4 regions of the Evansella sp. AB-rgal1 genome follow, and region 3 is predicted to be linked to each of the others. Evidence: riboswitches for the same ligand, from Rfam matches in the RefSeq annotation. Region 3 holds a riboswitch; each other region holds the start of a gene.
What was found. Region 3 has a riboswitch for thiamine pyrophosphate ahead of thiT (energy-coupled thiamine transporter ThiT). Riboswitches for the same ligand answer to the same signal wherever they lie in the genome.
Positions count from the first base shown of each region.

Region 1: another riboswitch for thiamine pyrophosphate. It lies ahead of ACERII_RS03295 (acetylornithine deacetylase); the one in region 3 lies ahead of thiT (energy-coupled thiamine transporter ThiT).
Region 2: another riboswitch for thiamine pyrophosphate. It lies ahead of thiC (phosphomethylpyrimidine synthase ThiC); the one in region 3 lies ahead of thiT (energy-coupled thiamine transporter ThiT).
Region 4: another riboswitch for thiamine pyrophosphate. It lies ahead of ACERII_RS14775 (thiazole synthase); the one in region 3 lies ahead of thiT (energy-coupled thiamine transporter ThiT).

Region 1 covers NZ_JBGUAU010000003.1:99,999-103,552, reverse strand. The annotation lists gene ACERII_RS03300 (choice-of-anchor L domain-containing protein) at 20-1,708, opposite strand; TPP riboswitch at 1,957-2,059, shown strand; gene ACERII_RS03295 (acetylornithine deacetylase) at 2,220-3,503, shown strand.
Region 2 covers NZ_JBGUAU010000006.1:34,285-37,838, reverse strand. The annotation lists gene ACERII_RS06310 (serine protease) at 1-28, opposite strand, end outside; gene thiC (phosphomethylpyrimidine synthase ThiC) at 47-1,831, opposite strand; TPP riboswitch at 1,980-2,094, opposite strand; gene speD (adenosylmethionine decarboxylase) at 2,397-3,215, shown strand.
Region 3 covers NZ_JBGUAU010000008.1:160,343-163,896, forward strand. The annotation lists gene pknB (Stk1 family PASTA domain-containing Ser/Thr kinase) at 1-870, shown strand, start outside; gene rsgA (ribosome small subunit-dependent GTPase A) at 915-1,796, shown strand; gene rpe (ribulose-phosphate 3-epimerase) at 1,799-2,449, shown strand; TPP riboswitch at 2,466-2,570, shown strand; gene thiT (energy-coupled thiamine transporter ThiT) at 2,664-3,218, shown strand.
Region 4 covers NZ_JBGUAU010000016.1:79,354-82,907, reverse strand. The annotation lists gene tenI (thiazole tautomerase TenI) at 1-250, opposite strand, end outside; gene thiH (2-iminoacetate synthase ThiH) at 363-1,466, opposite strand; gene ACERII_RS14775 (thiazole synthase) at 1,821-2,588, opposite strand; TPP riboswitch at 2,760-2,859, opposite strand; gene ACERII_RS14770 (HAD family hydrolase) at 3,034-3,554, shown strand, end outside.

The sequences.
Region 1 (3,554 bases), on a different contig from region 3:
CCTCGCGTTGGAATGTTTTTTAATAAATTCTTCGTTTTACTCTTCTCATGAGGATGAATCCTGATAATATAAAACCTACTGTGCTTACGGCAAAAATGTTATACCAAGGACTTGACGTTCTTGGAAGCTTTCCACCGTCGATTGTTTTAGGTTTGTCTTCTCTATCCGTAGGAGTTTCTTGTTTTGTTTTTTTCACAGGTGGAGCTGGTTGTTCTTCTTCATCATCCTCTTCTTCTGGTGCTTCTGGCTCCTCTGGTTTGGATGGTTCACAATCAATATCAGATGTAGAAGCGGTAATTTGAATTAGTTCATATAGTCGTTCTTCCTCTTCTACCGTTTCCTCTTCATTATCACTCGAAGATGTAGTCGCATCGTTGGTCTGAGAGTTATTGTTTTCCTCGTTTGTATCGGTATTGTTGGTGCTTTCGTCTGCTGTGTCTTCTTCATTTGTTTCTGTGTTGTTCTCATTTGAATTGCTATCCTCATTTGATTCTGACTGCTCGTCCTCATCGTTTCCGTCGTTTTCAGAGGATTCTTCGTTTTCTTGGTTTGTTTCATCTTCTGCTTCTTTATCTTCTGCAACTTCTTCTGGTTGCGTTAATAGTGGGAATTCGAGAGTAATAGTATCTCCCGCTGTCTCAGGTGTTGTAATAATTGTCTCTCCTGGTCCAATAACCTTGTGATCGATAATTGTTCCAGGGTATTCCGATCCCCATTTCACTTCAATCTCTTGGTCATTAGGATTTGTAATTACCCAAGCATGAACCCCTTCCTCTTCTGTACATATAGGCGTGATTGTTACTGGTAGTTCTGCGGGTTCACAATCAGTGATACAATCTCCAAACTCCAATGGGTTCTCAGGTTCTTCAGGAACTTCTGGTTCTACTGGCTCTGGTTCTTCTGGGCGGTCCGTGAAGCTACCAGCTTTAATAAAAACATTAGAATCTAAGTCTCGATCTCCTGCGTCGGCAATTGCCATTTTTATTGTGTTCACTTCTCCAGCGTTCACTTGTGCCTCAACAGACAAGACTACTGTTAACCCATCCATCTCCGTATTGAGTGGTGCACCACTCTCAATATCATTGTTACGGTAAAACTCAGGATTCGAGGCATTGTCACTTCCATACGGCTCTCCTCCGTTCACATTATTAATAGAAACAACAATGTCGGTACCAGGAAGCTTTGCTTCGTTTTCCCCATTAATAAAAAAGCCAAAGACATCATTAAATGAAGAATTTACATACTCATTGTATTCATCAGATGCAAACACATACTGGAAATATATACTATCTTTTTCCGGAATGAAGTCAAATTCTAGTACAGTTGCGTCATATGTCCTATAGCCAGGAATTAATTTATCAAGATCTTCGTCACCTGGTAAGCCTGTTTCATATGCTATTGTATCCGATGTGTTGGGACCAATAACATTATGTACAGAGCCTGTACTTAGTATGATTCCTTGATCAAAACCGATAATATCCTCTCCACCTGTAAAGAAACCAGAAGATACATCTACTCCTTTAAGTGATATGTTCGTAACTGTTACTCCTTCACCAAGGAGACTTTCTACAAGGTTTTCTTTTGTTAATTGGTTCATGTCTGTTACGATAAGACCTTCCTCTTCTGTGTTTGCTAGTACTGGTTGTCCAATTATGAGGATTACTGAAAGGAAACAAATGCTAAGTATTTTCCAACTTTTCTTATACAATATTTTACCTCCTCTTCGTGCGTTTTATAGAATCTTCTCACCAATACTAGCACCGCAGTTTCCCTTTGAGTATTATCCTAAAGTATTAAATTTGGGTATATTTTCTAAATCAGTTAATTCGAACTAACTAGATATCTTTCTAAAGTCTTAGAGAGAAAAAATGTAATAGGTAGTTGAAGAACTTTCCATAGTATGATACAACTATAAGCGAGTTGTTAATTTTCAAAACTCTTAAATAATTTCATATGTACCACTACTAGGGGTGCTTGATAAAGCTGAGAGAGACGATCGTCTTAACCCTTATAACCTGATCTAGTTCGCACTAGCGTAGGGAAGAAGTGTAAAGACATAGTAAAGGGAAAGACCATTGTTTCCCTTTGCATCATGTATTATTTGGTTGTTTAAAGCCGCTTCTTTCCAACAAGAAGTGGCTTTTTTGTATGTTGTCACAAAAAGTTCAGGGACCTGGGACTGTACGATTTTGTGACAGTTTTGAAGGAGGGGAAATTGAATGAATAAAGACTTGTTAGAGGAACTCCTTAGTGATGTGGACGCTCGGCAGGATGAGATGATTGAGTTACTGAAGACACTCATTTCCTATGAAACTCCTGCTCCACCTGCTCGGAACACGAAAGAAGCACAGGACTTTGTAGCTGAGTATTTGAGTCATCTAGGTTTTGAGATTGATATGTGGGATGTGTATCCGAACGATCCCAATGTTGTGGGGTTTTTAAAGGGCACAGATAGTGGGCGTTATAAGAGTCTCATTATTAATGGTCATGTTGATGTTGCAGAGGTAAGTCCTGATGAAGCTTGGGAATTAGACCCTTTCACTCCAATTGTCCGTGATGGATATGTTATTGGTCGTGGAGCCGCTGATATGAAAGGTGGCTTAGCTGGTGCACTCTTTGCTCTGAGATTACTTCGAGAGAAAGGAGTGAAATTTCCTGGTGATCTTTCATTTCAATCAGTGATTGGAGAAGAAGTCGGGGAAGCAGGAACGTTGCAATGCTGTAAGCGTAACGGTGGCGCGAAGGCAGATTTTGCGATTGTGGTAGACACGAGTGATTTACATATTCAAGGACAAGGTGGCGTTATTACTGGGTGGATTACGATTAAAAGTGAGAGAACATTTCACGATGCAACTCGCCGCAATATGATTCATGCTGGTGGTGGTCTAATTGGTGCTAGTGCCATTGAAAAGATGACAAAAGTGATTCAAGGTTTGCAAGATTTAGAAAGACACTGGGCAGTGACAAAGAGTTACCCTGGTTGTCCACCTGGAGCAAATACGATTAATCCTGCTGTAATTGAGGGCGGACGTCATGCCGCTTTCATTGCAGATGAGTGCCGATTATGGATTACTGTTCATTTTTATCCGAATGAGAATCATGAAGAAGTGAGTCGAGAGATTGAGGAACATATTTTGAATGTGGCAAAAGGGGATCCTTGGTTGAAAGACAATTTACCTAGGTTTGAATGGGGTGGAACTTCCATGATTGAGGATCGTGGAGAGATATTCCCTTCACTAGCGGTGGATCCTGCAAATGAAGGAGTTCAGTTGTTGGCTAAGAAGCACCAAGGTATCGTAGGTTCTGAAGCGGTAGTGGATGTTTCCCCAACTGTTACCGACGGTGGTTGGCTTGGTGCAGAAGGTATTCCTACAGTTATATACGGTCCTGGCGATTTGCAAAATGCCCATGCAGTGAATGAGCAAGTTTCTATTAAACAGCTAGTGGAATATACGAAAGTGCTATTAACGTTTATTTATGAGTGGGCTAATACAAAGAAATAAGAAAATACAGTGTGTTTTGTATTGTCACAAAAAGTTCAGGGACCTGGGACC
Region 2 (3,554 bases), on a different contig from region 3:
TTTCCACTTCCAGCATTTGTGCTTTCATGAATAGAACCTCCTCGTATTATTGATATATATTTCCTCCTGTTTGCTTAAACTCTTTTGATTTTTCCTTCATTCCTTTTTCGATTGCTTCCTCTGTATCGAGCTCATTTTCCTTAGCGTAGTTTCGGATATCTTGAGAGATTCTCATGCTGCAAAACTTTGGTCCACACATAGAACAGAAGTGGGCTGTTTTTGCACCTTCTGCTGGTAGAGTTTCATCGTGATATTCAATTGCTCGCTCAGGATCTAACGATAAGTTAAATTGATCTCTCCAGCGGAATTCAAAACGAGCTTTTGAGAGTGCGTCATCACGTTTACGAGCCCCTGGATGTCCTTTTGCAAGGTCCGCTACGTGTGCTGCAATTTTGTAGGTTATTACGCCTTCACGAACATCGTCTCTGTTTGGTAAACCTAAATGCTCTTTCGGTGTTACATAGCACAGCATCGCCGTTCCGTACCAACCGATCATCGCAGCACCAATGGCAGAAGTAATATGATCATATCCAGGCGCTATATCCGTTGTTAATGGTCCTAGGGTATAGAAAGGAGCTTCTTTACAGATTTCTAATTGTTTATCCATGTTTTCCTTAATTAAGTGCATCGGTACGTGACCAGGTCCTTCCACCATTACCTGAACATCATGCTCCCACGCAATTTTTGTTAGCTCTCCAAGTGTTTCAAGCTCTGCAAATTGCGCTTCATCGTTGGCATCTGCAATAGAACCTGGACGTAACCCATCTCCTAAAGAGAAGGAGATGTCGTATTGCTTCATAATTTCACAGATTTCCTCAAAGTGAGTATATAAGAAGTTTTCTTTATGGTGGAATAGACACCATTGCGCCATAATAGATCCACCACGAGACACTATTCCAGTTAGTCGTTTCGCTGTTAATGGAACATAACGTAAGAGAACGCCAGCGTGAATCGTGAAATAGTCCACTCCTTGCTCCGCTTGTTCAATAAGCGTATCACGATACACTTCCCACGTTAGGTCTTCCGCTACACCATTCACTTTTTCTAGTGCTTGATAAATGGGCACTGTACCCACGGGAACAGAGGAATTGCGAATAATCCATTCTCTCGTTGTATGTATGTTTTTCCCTGTTGATAGATCCATGATTGTGTCTGCACCCCAGCGAGTAGCCCACGTCATTTTTTCTACTTCTTCCTCAATAGAAGAGGAGACAGCAGAATTCCCAATATTCGCATTTATTTTCACATGGAAGTTTCGTCCGATAATCATTGGTTCGATTTCTGGGTGATTGATGTTCGCGGGGATAATCGCACGACCTCTAGCCACTTCCTCACGAACGTATTCAGCATCTAAGTTTTCGCGTATTGCGATAAACTCCATTTCAGGAGTGACGATTCCTTTTTTTGCATAATACAGCTGTGTGACGTTTTGTCCTGATTTCGCACGTAATGGTTTCCGTTTTAATCCTGGAAAAACGTTGTGGTTCGCTCTTGGATCTTGTTGATCTTTATATCCATTGTCTTCCGGCATAATCTCACGACCATCATATGCTTCAACATCATTTCTCTCTTCAATCCACTGCTGACGAAGAGGGGGAAGTCCTTCATGAATATTGATGTTGTATGCAGGATCTGTGTAAGGGCCGCTTGTGTCATATACACGAACAGGTGCATTTTCTTCTTCTCCAAAATTACCTGTTGTAGGGGATAGTGCTATTTCTCTCATTGGTACTTGTAAATCTGATCTTGAGCCTTGAACGTAAACCTTTTTGCTTCCGGTAAAACTAGACATGATGGAAATGTTTGCTTCGTTAAGTGATGATGTGGACATAAAAAAATCTCTCCTTTTTTTGTGTAGTGAAAAGGACGAGATCTAGAACACAGCAGGGGATGACATTCAAATGATCATAAGAAAAAGCCGGAACTAACCTTAAAAATAAGGCTGGACCCGGCTTATATGATCGAAGTGTATGTAAAAACACTACATATTCTAACTTCCCCACGCTGGTATGAACCAGATCAGGTCCGAAGGGTCAAGAAACCTCGTAGCGTTTCTTTCTCAGCCCAACTCATTGGACCCCCCTAGTTATTGCTATTCATTTCCATTTCAGTATACATGATCCAGAAATAATTTCAACCATTTTTTTAATATTCTTAAATTAATATCAGATATTTAGTTTTCATAATTAATATTATGTAAACTAACTAACTGATTTAAACCATATTTTAGCAGACCTTCCAAATAGTATATTAAAATTCCAGATGGTTATCAGTTTCGATATCAATTCTTGTTTTTTTCCGGAAATGATTGGGTATCATACATAAATAGAAGTAGGACAACAGAGAACTATCTGTAACTATGCTTATCATAAAAAGTTGTAAAGGGGAAATTCACATTGTCATTAACACCGGAGCAACGTGTACAATTACATGAATTCAATAACCTGACGAAGTCACTCAGCTTTAATATGTATGATATTTGTTATACAGAAACGAAAAAAGATCGAGAAGCTTATATCGCTTATATTGATGAGCAGTATAATGCCGATCGTTTAACAAACATACTGAAAAATGTGGCGGATATTATTGGGGCACACGTCCTAAATGTGGCAAAGCAGGATTATGTGCCACAAGGGGCAAGTGTGACTATGTTAGTTTCCGAAGGACCCGTTGTGGAGGTTCCTTCGGAGCGTTTCGAGGAATCACCAGGTCCTTTACCGGAAGCGGTGACCATGAGCTTAGATAAGAGTCATATTACTGTTCATACATACCCTGAATATCATCCGAGCGAAGGCATTAGTACGTTCCGTGCAGATATTGATGTTGCCACTTGCGGAGAAATTTCTCCGTTAAAAGCGCTTAACTATTTAATCCATTCCTTTGATACGGATATTATGACGATGGACTATCGTGTTCGTGGTTTTACACGTGATATTAATGGTCATAAGTTATTTATTGATCACGATATTAGCTCCATTCAAAACTATATTCCCGACGAAGTGAAACAATTGTTCGACATGATCGATGTGAACATTTATCAAGAAAACATTTTTCATACAAAATGTAAGTTGAAGGATTTTGATCTAAATAATTATCTTTTTGGTAAGAAAAAAGATCAGTTAGAGGATGATGAAATTAACAAGATAACAGAACGTCTACAGCTTGAGATGGACGAGATTTATTATGGGAAAAACATGAGTAACAATAACAATTAGCTCAGGTATACACACACAGCGTGAGAGCACGAACAATATGTTTCGTGCTCTTTCGTTATTTAATAAAGGAGAGCTGATTTTTCATATATGTTTAGTTTCCTCAAGGTGCGAGATGCCTATTGATTTGAAAAAAAGAGAGTGTGACGTTGTGTAACGGGTTAAGTTACCTATCGCAAACATTAAAAATGTAACGTAAAATGACTACTGAATTGTTCTGTAATTTCTAGTCACTTTTTTATTGTGATATAAAGCCATTTGTCCTTTCATTTCCATATTACAATATATTTCTATACACTCAAGTAACATACAAAAGTGTAGATTGAAATGTAAACTTGCACT
Region 3 (3,554 bases):
GCGGAAGAAACCCTAACAGACTTAGGTTTTGAGGTGGAGAATGAGCTTCGCTACGATGATGAGGTAGAGGAAGGATTGGTTATTAGCCATCAACCACGTGCTGGAGAAACAAGAAAAGTAGGTACACTAGTAACATTAGTTATAAGTGAAGGCACGGAGCCTGTTGAAATGATAGATGTTGTTGGAGAAACAGAACAATTTGCAAGACGATTACTTGAAGGATATCAAGAAATCGAGGTAGAAAAACGGGTAACCTCGGACTATGAAGCAGGCACCGTTTTACAGCAAACTCCAAATGCAGGAGATTTAGTTATTCCATCTGAAACGGTTGTTCGTCTTATTGTGAGTGAGCGACCAACATATTACATGGATAATCTACTTGGTTATACGATTGATGAGGTAAGGGAACTATTAAGAGACAATGACTTATTGGAATTGAACTTTGTAGAAGAATATCATGAAACAGTGGAAGAGGGGAAAGTAATTTCGCATGACCCACCAAGAAACACGGAGATTAGAGAGAAAACAACAGTTACAGTTGTAATTTCAATAGGTCCAGAACCAGTGGAAGAACCCGAAGACGAACCTATTACAGTAAATGTTCCATTTACTGTTACGATTGAACAAGGAGAAACGGAAAACGAAGAAGAAACTACACCTGAGTATCGTTTGAGAATACAAGTAATGGATTTATTTAATAGTACTCCTAGACAGGTAGTGAATCGTGATATTTCATCTACGGAAACATTCCAAATTCCATTAACTGTTGCACCAGGAGATAGAGGATATATTTTAGTCTATCTGGATAACGAAGAGTATGGAGACTCTCCTTATGAATATGAGTACGAGGAACTGAAACAATATGAATAATAAATACAAAGGAGGAGTTTTGTTGATAACTCTTGGAGGTAAGAATGGCTCAAGGTAGAATTGTAAAAGCACTAAGTGGTTTTTATTATGTTGAAAATGAAGATGGAATTTTTCAATGTAGAGGTAGAGGAAACTTTCGAAACCGAAACATAACTCCATTAGTCGGAGACAATGTTCATTTTGAAGCGGAAAATAGAACAGATGGCTATGTATTAGAAGTGTTTGAAAGAAAAAATGAATTAAATCGCCCTCCGATATCAAATGTAGATCAAGCAATATTAGTTTTCTCTACGGAAGAACCATCCTTTAGTTCTTTATTGCTTGATCGGTTTCTGGTTCATGTTGAAGCGCATGATATTGAACCAATTATTTGTTTATCAAAGATTGACTTACTTGAAGAAAATCAAAAACAAATTCAAGCTTTTGAAGACGATTATAGGCAATTAAAATATGAGGTAGTTTCAACTTCTATTTTTGTGGAAGAAACAATTGAGAAACTGCGTCCTTATCTACAAAATAAGATATCTGTATTTGCCGGACAATCTGGTGTTGGGAAATCTTCCTTGTTAAATGCACTTAGGCCAGAGTTAAATATTGAAACTGCTCCTATCTCGAAAAGCTTGGGCCGAGGAAAGCATACAACTCGTCATGTGGAATTAATACCGATTGACGAGGGTGGTTATGTTGCGGATACTCCTGGATTTAGTGCATTGGATTTTGAAGGGATTGAAGCTGAAGAGTTAACCTTGTTTTTCCCAGAAATGCGCAAGCATATAAACGATTGTAAATTTAGAGGTTGCACGCATGTGAATGAACCGAAGTGCGTTGTTCGAGAAAAAGTAACAAGCGGAGAAATTACCTCTTACCGTTATGAACATTACTTGCAATTCTTTGAAGAAATTAAATCACAAAAACGGAGGTACTAGTGTTGATTAAAATAGCACCATCTATATTATCAGCTGACTTTGCAAAGCTTGGGGAAGAAATAATAGATGTGGAAAATGGAGGAGCGGACTATATTCATGTAGATGTGATGGATGGACACTTTGTACCAAACATCACGATAGGACCGCTAGTAGTAAATGCAATTCGTCCGATAACGAAGCTACCTCTTGACGTACATTTAATGATTAACAACCCAGATAGCTATATTCCTGAATTTGCAAAAGCAGGGGCGGATATCATAAGTGTTCATGTAGAAGCTTGTACCCATTTGCATCGTACGATTCAACTAATTAAAGAAACTGGGGTAAAACCAGGAGTTGTAATTAATCCTGCTACTCCAGTATCTTCTATTCAGCATATTGTGGAAGATGTAGATTTAATTCTACTAATGACAGTTAACCCTGGATTTGGTGGACAAGCATTTATCCCATCTGTTTTACCTAAGATTAGGGAAGTAAAAGATCTTGTAGTTCAAACTGGGAAATCTATTGATATAGAGATCGATGGAGGGGTAAATCCAGATACTGCGAAACTATGTGTCGAAGCTGGTGCAAACGTGTTAGTCGCAGGATCTGCTATTTACAATAGTCGTAACCGAAAAATAGCTATTGATTCTATACGAGGGGCATTGTAAAATGAAAACTAATTGAAAATACCACGAGGGGAGTCTTATGATAGACTGAGAGGAAGCTATACGCTTCGACCCTTTGAACCTGTAAGTTCGTACTTACGTAGGGATGTGGATGCTTATATTAGATCTATGTGCCATTGCACCTGCAATGGCTTTTTCTATGTATCGGTGTTTTTGATTATGGGGAAACCTACAATCAAAAGAGGAGGAATTTTTTATGCAAAAGACAAGACCGGTAGTAATTATGGCAGAAATAGCAATTATGGCCGCATTAGCATTTATTCTTGATTTATTAACGCTTCTAAAATTTTGGCCACAAGGTGGATCCATATCCCTTGCGATGTTGCCAATATTCGTTATGGCTCTACGTAGAGGATTAAAGCCAGGCTTATTAACAGGGTTAATCTATGGAATACTAAACTGGAATTATGATCCTTATATTGTTCACTGGTTACAAGGATTAATTGACTACCCAATCGCTTTCTTCGTTGTTGGTTTTGCAGGACTAATAACAGTGAAAGAAGAAATGCCTAGATGGAAGCAAGCACTTTATATTACTCTTGCTGTATTAATCGGTAGTGTCCTTCGTTTTGCTGCTGCATTTACAAGTGGAATTGTATGGTTTGGAATTTATGCACCGGAAGGAACGCCAGTAGCTTGGTATTCATTTACGTATAACATCTCCTATTTAGGACCAACATTCTTAGTCTGCTTAGGAGCAATACTACTATTAGCAAACGTAAACAAACGAATTTTACACCCAAATGCGTAACGTTTAAGATTGCTCCATTGTGGAAAATTCCAGGGTAAACATCCATGCAAGTGGACAACTGCATCATGGGATTAAAAATACGTTATGAATTAGATTAGTACTAAAAATTTCCGATGCAATGAGCGTAAGCCAGCGAGACTCCTTGAAATATGCTAACACATTTTTCTGCGTACGGTGTGGTTTCAGGAAGCTTAATCAAAGTCCTGTGGGAAGCAGAGCGAAGGCGAGATGCCGGAGATTGTTTACACTCGAAGGTACCTCGGAAGCTCGCCTGGCAAAGCGAGCAGGCTGAAGCGAATGGAATACAAACAAACATAGTTAGTAATACAAGATAAG
Region 4 (3,554 bases), on a different contig from region 3:
ATTGCGTTCCCGCAACCTGAAAGGCAGCTGCAACATCTACACGATCATTCACCATTATTTTGGACTTAGGAACCCCTTCACGGAGAAGCAGTTCTATACCATTTGCAAGTTGGTTAGCAGTCAGTTGCTTTTCTCGCAAATGAAAATATCTAACATACGGCTCTAACATCCCTGCCTTTATGGCAAACTCCTCTAATGAGAGCTTTCCATTCGAGATAAGGTGAAATTCCCATTTTTTTGTATTAGCCATATCCGCACACCAACCTCATTTCAAAAGTTCACAAAACCTTCCAGGACCCAAAACCTTCCAGGACCTGGTCCCCGAAACTTTGTTCCGGGACCAGGTCCGTGGCAAATTTGTGTCAGACTAGCTCCCAGTCTTTCAATACTGGCTGATAACCCCTTGATTTAAGTAATTCTTTTATTTCTTCTACTGATCTATCATCTGAAATCTCAAATTGACTTTGCGTTACATCTGGCTCTGAGTAACCACCTACAACTGTAGATGAAGCCGCAGACATTTTTGTTACTCCTAACGGAAGTAACGAGTCTCTGAATTCAGGCGTTTCTCTTGTAGAGATATTAATACCTGATCTCGGTAAAAACAGTCGAACTGCTAGCATCGCTTGAACAAGATTTTTATCAGAAACGATTACTTTCGGCTGGAAGCTTCCTGCATGAGGACGCATACGTGGGAACGATACCCCTACTTCCGCCTCTAAAAATTTCTGTTGTAAGTAATTTGCATGAAGACCAGTAATATAGCTTTCTTTTCTCCATTCGTCCATTCCTAGTAATGTACCAATGTTCAACGAACGAAGACCTGCTTTTGCTCCTCGCTCAGGAGTATCTAAGCGGTAGCGAAAATCTCTTTTCGGTCCCTTCACATGGATATCACGGTAAATCTCTTCGTTATATACTTCTTGATACACCGTAACTCCATCGACACCGTGCTTAAACAATTCTTCATACTCCTCTTGATCTAACGGCTGTATTTCTACTGCGATAGAAGAAAAGTATTTTCGTAACACTTGCAAGCTTTCTTTTAAATAATCAACAGAAGAATGTTGCTTGGATTCTCCTGATAATAAAATAATGTGCTTAATTCCCATGCTAGCGATAACCTTCGCTTCCCGTTCTACCTCTTCCATCGATAAACGGCGGCGTGGGAAATCATTATTTAAACTAAAGCTACAATATTTACAAATGTTCACACAGTAATCCGATAAATACAACGGAAGGTATAGCTGCATCGTTCTCCCGAAGTGCTGTACCGTTAATTGGTGTGCCTTTTGTGCCATATCTTCTAAATAGTTTTCCGCTGCTGGTGATAGTAGCACAAAGTAATCTTCTTCCGATAATCGTTCTTTTCCTAAAACTCGTTCTACATCTTTCCCTGTCACGGATTGAAACATTTCATCAAATGGTAAATCTTTTATTTCAACAAACTTTTCGTAAAAACTCATTGTATACCACCTTTTCGTTGGCTGTATGGTCTTTCTCATTTTCAAAGTTATTACATTCTTTTTTAAATCTACCCTGAAAAAAGCGTGTATCAGAATATCTAGAAATACTAACTTTGTTGGTTTGTATTCCTTCGTTTCAGCCCATTCGCTTTCCTAGGGGAGCTGCCGAGTCTTCTACACTACTCCGTGCTCCGAAGTCTCGCCTCTACTCTGCTTCCCACTGGAGTCTCGCTGACTTACGCTCATTGCATATATAGTTAAGAGTACTAACTCCTATTTTTCCAGAGGTATTTTCATCATACATGGCGCAATTTTCACTTTCATATATACCTAAAGGTTCTCTACAAGATAATCCTATCCCAAGAACCCTGTTAATGGAGATGATGCATGTGCTTTCATGGAAACAGGCCCTAATCCTGATAGGTAGCCAATTCGCCCTGCTTTTACAGCTAAATCAAAGGCTCTTGCCATCTGAACGGGGTCTGCCGCTGTAGCGATTGCTGTGTTAACTAAGACAGCATCTGCTCCCATTTCCATTGCTTCCGCAGCTTCTGAAGGTTTCCCGATACCTGCATCTACAACGATAGGTAGATCCATTTCATCAATCATGATCTGAATCATTTCCTTCATACGAATTCCTTTATTTGACCCAATTGGAGCACCTAATGGCATAATTGCCGCCGCTCCTGCATCTCTCATGCGTTTTGCTGCCATTAAGTCAGGACTCATGTATGGTAAAACTACGAACCCTTCTTTTGCTAAAACTTCTGTTGCTTTCGTCGTTTCTTCATTGTCAGGTAGTAGATATTTGTGGTCAGAGATAACCTCAATTTTTATCCAATTTCCCATCCCAACAGCTTTTGCTAATCTTGCAATACGAATAGCTTCTTCTGCGGTTCTTGCTCCAGACGTGTTTGGCATTAGGGTAATGTGATCAGGAATATCTGTTAAAATATCCTCTTCCTTAGCTTCCATGTTGACTCTTCGTAATGCTACTGTTACAACTTGTGATTCGGAAGCAGTGATCGCTTCTCCCATTTGTTTATGGTCGGCAAATTTTCCTGTCCCTACAAACAATCTATTATGTAACTCTTTCCCTCCGATAGTTAATACGTCTTTCATATTTACTCCTCCGTTCTGAATTTAGGTTCACCATGAAAATAAGCTTACCAGTGTTAAGAAAGTCTAACTAGTACTACTACTTTGTTGAAATTGTTTTACAGTCGTCACTACCCAATCCCTCAAACGTACTAAAAAAGCTCGCCAGTGAGGGGCGAGCTTGATGAACAAGTTAATGTATTCAAGTCGCTTCCCTACGTTGGTGCTAACCAAGTCAGGTTCAAAGGGTCGGATTTTCCTCTCAGCCATATTTATGGCACCCCTAGCATAAAAAATATGAAATTATCAAACTTACAACTCTCATGATAACAAACTAATGAACTCTTGTGAACAATTTAGAACGAATGGATATATATGTAAGGACCTTCTCGCAGTTTCTTCAATTGAGACATTATTTAGAGACGTGTATACTTATTGAGTAAGTTTTATCATAATAGGAGGCTTCTCAGTGGAATTTAAACCTAAAGCAATTTTTTTAGATATGGACGGTACCATATTAAATCATTACAATAAAGTAAGCATACATACGAAAGAAATTATTGATCAATTACGGAAAAAAGGATTCTTAGTTTTCATCGCAACAGGTAGATCTTTCGATGAAATTGAAGGAGTCGTACCATCTGGTTTTCAAGTAGATGGATATATTACGTCCAACGGAATGGCTGGATATGTCGAGAAAAAAGTAGTATTCGAGCATTCACTTTCCCGTAAATTGGTAGAGAGAATTGTTGAAAAGGCTGGAGAAAATAATGTTTATTATGAGCTCTTTCCATACGGAAGTGATCGAATTACTTTAAAACGAGATAAAAGCTTTATGGAAGATGAAATTAGTGATCCAAAACCAGATGGTGTCGGAATTAATGAATGGCTTTCACGAAAACAAGCAATGAAGGAAGAAATTGCTTGGACGAATACAATCGAAGGAACAACATTTTCGAAGTTTTACTTTTTTGCAAGAACGAAAGAAAA